2 regions of the Robertmurraya sp. GLU-23 genome follow, and region 2 is predicted to be linked to the other one. Evidence: riboswitches for the same ligand, from Rfam matches in the RefSeq annotation. Region 2 holds a riboswitch; the other holds the start of a gene.
The links. A riboswitch is a leader RNA that binds a small molecule or an ion and turns the genes downstream of it on or off. The one in region 2 is predicted to bind S-adenosylmethionine.
Positions count from the first base shown of each region.

Region 1: another riboswitch for S-adenosylmethionine. It lies ahead of mtnK (S-methyl-5-thioribose kinase); the one in region 2 lies ahead of ACVBAX_RS04245 (methionine biosynthesis PLP-dependent protein).

Region 1 covers NZ_JBRKCV010000002.1:43,677-48,366, reverse strand. The annotation lists gene ACVBAX_RS04535 (aminotransferase class I/II-fold pyridoxal phosphate-dependent enzyme) at 52-1,227, opposite strand; gene ACVBAX_RS04530 (carbon-nitrogen family hydrolase) at 1,356-2,132, shown strand; SAM riboswitch class I at 2,201-2,360, shown strand; gene mtnK (S-methyl-5-thioribose kinase) at 2,433-3,620, shown strand; gene ACVBAX_RS04520 (methylated-DNA--[protein]-cysteine S-methyltransferase) at 3,646-4,143, opposite strand; gene ACVBAX_RS04515 (PAS domain-containing sensor histidine kinase) at 4,158-4,690, opposite strand, start outside.
Region 2 covers NZ_JBRKCV010000001.1:824,285-828,974, reverse strand. The annotation lists gene ACVBAX_RS04270 (DUF6501 family protein) at 1-67, opposite strand, end outside; gene ACVBAX_RS04265 (hypothetical protein) at 116-349, opposite strand; gene ACVBAX_RS04260 (gamma-glutamylcyclotransferase) at 433-1,296, opposite strand; gene sda (sporulation histidine kinase inhibitor Sda) at 1,485-1,619, shown strand; gene ACVBAX_RS04250 (hypothetical protein) at 1,694-1,930, opposite strand; SAM riboswitch class I at 2,097-2,201, shown strand; gene ACVBAX_RS04245 (methionine biosynthesis PLP-dependent protein) at 2,282-3,388, shown strand; gene metC (cystathionine beta-lyase) at 3,391-4,578, shown strand; gene ACVBAX_RS04235 (bifunctional homocysteine S-methyltransferase/methylenetetrahydrofolate reductase) at 4,575-4,690, shown strand, end outside.

The DNA of each region.
Region 1 (4,690 bases), on a different contig from region 2:
TACTTTCAATTGATTTTGATTATTCCAGAATTTAATTCGACTGTCAATACATTAACTAAAAATTTGGAGCTTTGATATTCTTTCAACCGCTTCTCGCAAACGCGCTTCCGAGGTTAACAGCCCCACTCGTACATAGCCTTCACCCCATGAACCAAACCCAACTCCAGGGGCAACAGCAATATGTGCTTTTTCTAGTAATAGATCTGAAAATTGTTCCGATGTATAACCGGTAGGAACCTTTAGCCATGCAAAAAATGACCCCTCCGGAGCTACTACATTCCAACCTAATTCTTGAAGTCCTCCGATAAACACGTTTCTTCTAGATTCGTACAATACATTTAACTCTCGTACACAACTTTGAGACTCAGTTAATGCTGCAACTGCCGCTTCTTGGACAGCTCCAAAAAGACTTACATATAAATGGTCTTGCAACAAATTAAGAGCTGAAATGACACTTTCATTTCCAACCGCAAAGCCTACTCTCCAACCAGCCATATTATACGTCTTAGATAACGTATAAATTTCAATCCCGACGTCTTTTGCACCCTCTGTTTGTAGGAAACTAATCGGTTTATGACCATTAAAGCCTATCGCTCCATATGCAAAATCATGAACAACACAAATCTCGTGCTCTTTGGCAAGCGCGACTGTATCCTCGAAAAAATTAGCATTTGCTATTGCGCCTGTCGGGTTATTCGGATAATTTAAGAACATGAGCTTTGCCTTTTCTAGCTCGCTATCTGATAGAGCCGTATAATCAGGAAGAAAATGATTTTCTTCTTTCAATGGCATGGTTATCATTTCTGCTTGTGCTAGAGCTACCCCCGACCAATAGTCAGGATAACCCGGATCAGGGACGAGAACATGTTCACCTGGATTTAATAGGCATTGTGGGATTTCAACAAGCCCAGCTTTTCCTCCAAAAAGGATGGCAACTTCTTTTTCTGGATTGATATCTACGTTATATTCTCTTTTATAAAATGTCGCAGCCGCCTCTTTTAATGACGCGAAGCCTTGGAAGGGAGAGTATTTGTGATTATTCGGATTCTCTGCAGCCACTTGCAGGGCTTTTACGATATGTGAAGCTGTCGGTTGATCAGGGTTTCCCTGACCCAGGTTTATCACATCATGACCATCTCTGATCTGCTTATTTACTTTTGCTACAAGTGAAGCGAAGAATTGTTTAGGTAAGCTTTTTAATAATTTTGATTGAGGATATATCATCATTTTTCCACCTACTTTATATTTTCGGGCAATTGGCAATGTTTATATTGAAAAACTAGTCACAAATGTATATCGTAAATGACAACTTGTAAAGTATTTTTACTAATTTTTTTTAGAAAAGGTGGTTTCTTATGAGAGTTTCTTGTATTCAGATGGACATAAGCTTTGGAAATGTAGAAGAAAACTTTCAAAAAGCGGAAAGATTAATAGAGTCAGCCATGGCTGAAAAACCTGACTTAGTCATCCTTCCAGAACTGTGGACGACAGGCTATGACTTAACCCGACTCGATGTTCTTGCAGATGTGGAAGCAAAAAAGAGCATTGAATTTTTGCAAAAATTAGCTAAACAACATCGTGTGCATATTGTTGGTGGCTCTGTTGCTTCTCAAGAAAACAACGGTGTGTATAACAAATTGCTTGTCATAAATAACGAAGGTGAACTTGTTTCCACATACAGCAAAGCGCATCTTTTTAAACTAATGAACGAGCATGAACATCTTCAATCTGGAAGTACAAAAGGCATATTTGCGCTCGACAATCACATATTTGCAGGATTGATATGCTATGATATTCGCTTTCCTGAATGGATTCGGGCTCATACGACAGAAGGAGCGGAGACCATCGTGGTGGTTGCTGAGTGGCCTCTCCCTCGTTTGAACCATTGGAGATCTTTATTAATTGCTAGAGCGATTGAAAATCAATGTTTTGTCATAGCATGTAATCGTTCTGGCTCAGATCCAGACAATGTGTTTGCTGGTCATTCTTTGATTATTAATCCTTGGGGGGAAGTAATTGCAGAGGGAGACGAATATGAATCCATTGTTACTGGACTAATTGATTTAGCAGAAGTGAAGAAAGTCCGTAACATGATTCCGATATTTTCAGACCGCCGGACAGACTTATATTAAAAACTATTGACAACTTTAACACTATGCTGATATGATTCTCATCAGTAAATATTAACTGAAAATTACATCTCTTATCAAGAGTAGGCAGAGGGATTTGGCCCGATGAAGCCCAGCAACCGACCGTAATTCCATTGTGAAATGGGGCGCTATCAGTTTAGCGCCGGATAATATCCGTAAGGCACGGTGCTAATTCCAACAGAAAGAAATTTCCTTTCTGGTAGATAAGAGGTTTGTTGACTACAGCCTCAAACCTCTTTCTAGCAGAAAGAGGTTTTTTTATGCAATAGGAGGATAATCATTATGTCAACAGTAGTACAAGAAACTTATCAACCATTAACAGAAGAAACAGCCATCTCACTAGCAAAAGAGAGAAATTTATTCTCCGAAAATAGTACTCTATCGTGTACAGAAATAGGAGATGGAAATTTAAATTTAGTTTTTCATATTAAAGATCAAGATCAAAAAGGCATCATTATAAAACAAGCTCTTCCATATGCAAAAGTAGTAGGAGAATCATGGCCCCTCACTTTAAAACGAGCAACGATAGAAGCAGAAGCATTAAAACTATTTAAAAAGCACGCTCCTGAATTTGTTCCTGAAGTGTATTATACGAACGAAGTGTTAGCAATAACGATTATGGAAGATTTATCTCATTTAACTATCGCTAGAAAAGGGTTAATTGATGGAAACGAGTATCCCCTGCTTGCAAGTCATCTTGGAACATACTTAGCCAATACAACTTTTTTCACATCGGAGTTTGGTTTGGATAAGGGTCAAAAGAAAGAGCTTGTTAGAAAATTTATTAACCCAGAATTATGTAAAATTACTGAGGACCTCATTTTCTCAGATCCTTACTTTGATGCAGAGACAAATGATTTTGAACCACAGCTTACTTCAACAGTTGAAAAACTATGGAAGGATACAGATTTAAAACTTCAAGTAGCGTTACTGAGAAAAAGCTTTTTAACCGAAGCTGAAGCACTTTTACATGGTGATCTTCATACAGGCAGCTTATTTGTGTCGAAGGAAGAAACAAAAGTAATTGACCCAGAATTTGCATACTTTGGTCCTGTAGGTTTTGATATTGGTCAAGTAATTGCAAATTTATTGTTCCAAGCTATTGCCTTCGAAGAAAAATCACATGCGGTATACTCACATGTAAGAACGTTCTGGAATGTGTATGAAAATCAATTTTCAGTCCTATGGGAACAAGACAATTTAGAACCATTTGCCCGTATTGACGGTTTCCTTTCTTCTACTCTACAAAAATACTTTCAGGATGCGGTTGGATTTGCTGGGTGTGAACTTATAAGAAGAACAATCGGTCTTGCCCATGTTGCGGACTTGGATGGTCTTTCGGATGAAAAGGAACGAATTGCAGCGAAAGAAAAATCTTTAGCGTTAGGTAGAACATTAATTCTTAAGCGTAATGAATTCACATCCATTGAAGAGTTAGTTACATTTTTACACACAAAAAAATACGAGTAGAAGGAATTCTCTACTCGTATTCTTACTATTGTTTAAAGCCAGCTCCTTCTAGTGTAAGGAGCTTCTCCTTTATATCTGTACGTGTTCCTGCATAGCCAGTTAGCTTTTTATTTTTCCCAATAACTCTATGACATGGAATAATAATAGGTAGACGGTTCGCTTTATTCGCCTGTCCGATCGCACGAACGGCTTTACTATTCCCTATCTTTTCTGCTACTTCCTGATAGCTGTATGTTGTTCCAAATGGAATCGAGTGTAGGACCTTCCAAACAGAGCATTGAAACTCAGTTCCTTCCATCTGAAGTGGTAAATCAAAGCCCTTTCTTCTCTTTGAAAAGTAGTCCTCCATTTGCTGCACCGCTTCTTGTACCAGTTCATTTTCAAGTGAAAGGATCAACTGATGACCATTTTCGTGCTTCAGAAAATCCTCTTCTCCAATATGAACGGCCGATACTAGTTCATTTTCTATTACTATATAAATGGTGCCTAACTCCGATTCAACCGTTCCATACAATCTACTCATAAATGATTCCACCTTTATTTTCCGACTGGTAAATATACATGAAATACCGTCCCTTTTCCAACTTCACTTTCAACTTTAATCGTCCCCTCGTGCTCTTCTATAATCCGATAAGAAACCATAAGACCTAGGCCTGTTCCCCTCTCTTTGGTCGTATAGAACGGCTGACCAAGCTTTTTCAGTTTTTCCTCCGGTATTCCATAGCCTTCATCCTTTATGGAAATATGTATCCGATCATCAGTTGTTTGATTCATTGAAATCGTAATATATCCGCCGCTCGGCATAACTTCTATGCCATTTTTAATCATGTTAATAAAGACCTTTTTCAGCTGATTAGGTTCACAGATTAATGTTGGTAAATCATCATCGTAATGAAGAAGGAACTGAACATTGTACAAAACAGCTTGTGCACTTAATAGATTGACCGTTTCTGACATAATCTGAGTAATACTATGATCCACAAATTTGATCGCTTGTGGTTTTGCTAATATTAAAAATTCATTTATAATCGCATCAATGCGATTCAGTTCGGTTGAGATCACATCAAAGT
Region 2 (4,690 bases):
CAGCTTTTGTGTGAACACAAGTTACCTTTTTTATTGTTTCTGACTCTGACCATTTTAGATGAATCACTACAGTCACTCCTTTTACATTATCTATCTTATTATAGAAAGGAAGTAACTACTTAGCAACTTTTTCTAAAAAATGCTTCTTTAAAGGCTTGATTCGAAAATTTCTTTTTGTCACTTTTCGAACTTTGTTTTCTTCAAAGGTAAAAAATTCACCTGTTAAGATATTTTTTAAAGTGATATAACTAATTTCACATATTGTATCTAATCTAATAAACTCTAGATAGTTGTATTGTCGATTATTATACACCAGCTCATAATAGCCATTTTCTCGATTCCCACTCATATTCTGACCCACTTTCTTAAGTTGGTGATATCAAGTGTTTACCACAATGGATACTCGTATTAAACCGATGTACAATAAAAAAGTTAACTATTGCTTGATTTTTTTAGACGATCAAGTTCTTTTAGTAGATATTGATAATACCTTTCACTCAATCTTCCTTTGGCCCCTCTAAGAATTTCGGTCGAATAATGGTCGGGGGGTGACACTTCGGGCATTTTGTTATACACATGGAATGTCAAAACATCCTTTAACATTTCTCCATCGATGTCCACATCTACAAAGGTTGGGCGATACCATCCTCCATAAAACCCCTCTCTACCAAATAAATACTCGACCCCTTCATATGGAGTTAAGTAAACTACCCCTTCGGTTTCACCACCATCTTCTACAATATCTGCTCTTCCGCCATCACTTACTCTGAAAAGATATTTCATGGAGTATCCCTTTAAAACAGCAGCACCGACGAGATTTTTAAAACAGTGATCTACCCCCGCTTTTCGGAATCGTTCATCATCCATACATGAACCATATGCAAAGTAATATACTTGGTCAGGACGATTTTTCATGAATCTATGTAACTTCCAATCACCGTGGGTGATTTTTTCAGCTTTGCTTGATTCATCCACATTCACATACACGAGCGCTACTTTAGTGCCTTTATCAGTATGAACGGTAACATTTGTTCTGTCATACAAATTAGACTCTTTACCCTCTTCATAATCCTCCAATGCGTCGAGCTGAGGTAAAAGGGTTTTACTAACTTCATATAACTCTCCATGCACCTTACCGGAATCATTGAGTTCTAGTGTAGGATAACCGTTACCTGTATCAAAAAGCTCACCGTTTACCCATGCCTGTTCAGCGATACAAGTAGCTTCTCTGATTAATCTGTGATTCGTTTCATGTCTTCTTAATGTACCATAAACAAAAAGTGTAATCGTATCCATCCTTCTCCCCCATCGTACAAACTATTTACCATATTTTATCATAAAAAAAACCATTACGTGAAAATCCTGTAACAGAATATTAATAATTTTATGGCAGTAAATCTGGAGTTTTGGGTTTTCAAATGGATTAAAACCCGATACAATGATAAAAAGCTAGAAAATTCAGTCCATTTTAAGGAGGCTTGCAAATGAAGATTATGAGTAATGAAATGTTAGTTGTCTCGTATCGGAATGCATTGAAGTCAGGTGAGGATAAAGAATGGGCGAAGTTTTTGAAGAAGGAAATTGAGAAAAGAAATTTGAAACCGACAATTAAATCATAGGACACAACCACCGGCACCCAAGTGCCGGTGGTTTTATTTTTTCCTACGAAAATAAACAAGACGAGTTTCCCCGTCTATAACTGATTGATCATATTTAAGTAAAGTTGTTGCGGTGGTTGACTGGAGAGACGTTTCTCCTTTTGAACTGATTCATTCATTTCTCTCATTTCAAGAGGAAAATCCACGTGACCACCTACAGGATAACCTTGAAGACCCTCACCTGATATAAACAATTCAATTCCATCCTCGGTAACAAAAAAGGCGTCTTCACTCAACATATACCGATGATGACATCTGCTTTTCGTTTGCATGAATTTCCCTCCACTTTTTGTTCTCAAACTTATTATATATTAAATGTTCTGAATATTCATATAGTAAATTTTAGGAAATTGTGAACAAAATTGTCGTTAATTTGTAAAAAAGATTGACACTTAGCGATTTACTGTAGTAAAGTTAGAAAAAATTAAATGTTTTGATTTCTTATCAAGAGAGGTCGAGGGTCTGGCCCTATGAAGCCTCAGCAACCATCAATTTTTTGAAAAGGTGCTAATTCCAGCAAGTATTTTACTTGGAAGATAAGAAGAATGGCTCATGTTGATAACAAAGTCTTCTTCTTAGAGAGAAGGCTTTTTTTTATTATTAGGATGTTGGGAGAGACTAAAATGTACAAAAATGAAACAAAGGTAGCACAGATCGGAAACAGAAGTGAAACTCAAACTGGGACAGTAAACCCACCTGTATACTTTTCGACAGCTTATCGACACGAAGGAATAGGCCAATCAACTGGATTTGATTATATTCGAACAGGTAATCCAACAAGAAAACTTGTAGAGGCAGCAATAGCTGATTTAGAAGGCGGTGACCAAGGATTTGCCTGTAGTTCCGGAATGGCTGCTATCACTACCATTCTTGCACTCTTTGAATCTGGCGACGAATGGATTGTATCAAGAGATTTATACGGTGGAACCTATCGAATTCTAGAGCAAGGATTTAAAAAATGGGGACTTTCAAGTACGTATGTACAAACTCATGATGTGAGCATTATCGAACAGGCTATTACAGAAAAAACGAAGGCCATATTCATTGAAACACCAACCAATCCTCTAATGGAAGAAACGGATATTCAAGCGGTTGCTGAACTAGCGAAGAAATATAATATATTATTAATTGTCGACAATACGTTTTACACTCCATTACTTCAAAGACCGATTGAGCTTGGAGCTGATATTGTCATTCATAGTGCTACCAAATACTTAGGTGGACATAATGATGTGCTAGCTGGCTTGATCGTTGGGAAAGGAAAAGAGGTTTGTGAACAGCTTGGATTCCACCACAACTCTATAGGAGCGGTTTTAAGTCCGTTTGACTCTTGGCTTCTTATTCGTGGGATGAAGACTTTAGCACTTAGAATGAAACAGCATGAAAAAAATGCAAGCGAACTTGCAAGCTTCTTAAAGAATCATGAAAATGTAGTAGATGTTCTTTACCCAGGCCGCGGAGGCATGCTATCCTTCCGAATTAAAAAAGAAGAGTGGGTTAATTCATTTTTACAAAATCTTAAGCTTATTACGTTTGCAGAAAGTCTTGGGGGTGTAGAAAGCTTCATTACATACCCAGCTACACAGACACACGCGGATATTCCGGAAGAAATTCGTTTTTCAATAGGCGTTTGTAATCGCCTGCTTCGTTTCTCTGTTGGTATTGAAGACGTGGAGGATTTAATTAAAGATATTGACCAAGCTCTTACTCGTTTAAGTTCGGAGGCATAAAAATGACAAAAGAACACAATTTCTCATTTGAAACAAAACTACTTCATAATGAACATAAATTTGATCCAACAAACGGTGCTGTTTCCGTTCCTATTCAACATGCATCCACCTTCCATCAGCATAGCGTCGATGAGTTTGGAAAATACGACTATGGTCGAAGTGCGAATCCAACTCGCGAAGCTTTTGAAACAGTCATTGCTAACCTTGAAGAAGGTACAAACGGATATGCCTTTTCATCAGGTATGGCAGCCATTTCGACTGCGTTTCTCCTTCTCTCTCAAGGAGATCATGTGGTGATCACAGAAGACGTGTATGGTGGGACCTACAGAATGGTGACGGAAGTTCTTTCGCGTTTTGGAATCGAGCACACATTTGTTGATATGACGGACCTCACAGAAGTTAAACAGGCGATTCGTCCGAATACAAAGGTTTTCTATGTAGAAACTCCTTCCAATCCCCTTTTAAAGGTGACAGATATCCGAGCCATTAGTGACATTGCTAAAAGTGTTGGAGCTTTAACCTTTGTTGACAATACATTTTTAACACCTGCTCTACAAAAGCCCTTACTTCTTGGTGCGGATGTGGTGCTTCATAGTGCCACGAAGTTCCTTTCTGGTCATAGTGATGTAGTTGCTGGTGCGATCGTTGTTAACGATCCTGATCTTGCTAAACAGATTGGATTTTTACAAAACTCATTTGGCGCTGTGTTAGGCGTTCAAGATGCGTGGTTAGTGTTACGAGGAATAAAGACCTTATCGGTTCGTATGGACTTCTCAATGAAATCTGCACTAAAAATAGCACACTTCTTGCAGGACCATCCTTCTGTGAAAAAAGTGTACTACCCTGGACTTACTGATCATCCACAGTACGAAATACAAAACGAACAATCAGAAGGGGCCGGAGCTGTTCTTTCGTTTGAACTCGAATGTGAAGAAGCCGTAAAACAATTTGTTGAATTAACAGAGATCCCTGTATTTGCTGTTAGTTTAGGAGCAGTTGAATCGATCCTCTCTTACCCGGCGAAAATGTCACATGCAGCAATGCCGATTGAACAACGCTTAAAAAGAGGAATCAGCCAAAGCCTGCTTCGCCTTTCTGTTGGCCTAGAACATCCAGATGATATCATTAAAGACTTCTCGGCTGCTCTTGAAACGATAGCCGCGAATTGCCAAGGAGAGAAAGTAAGATGAGCCTTTTAGATAAACTTAAAAAAGACATTGTCATTGGTGATGGTGCAATGGGTACCCTTCTCTACTCTTATGGAACAGATACTTGTTTTGAAGAGTTAAACCTGTCGCATCC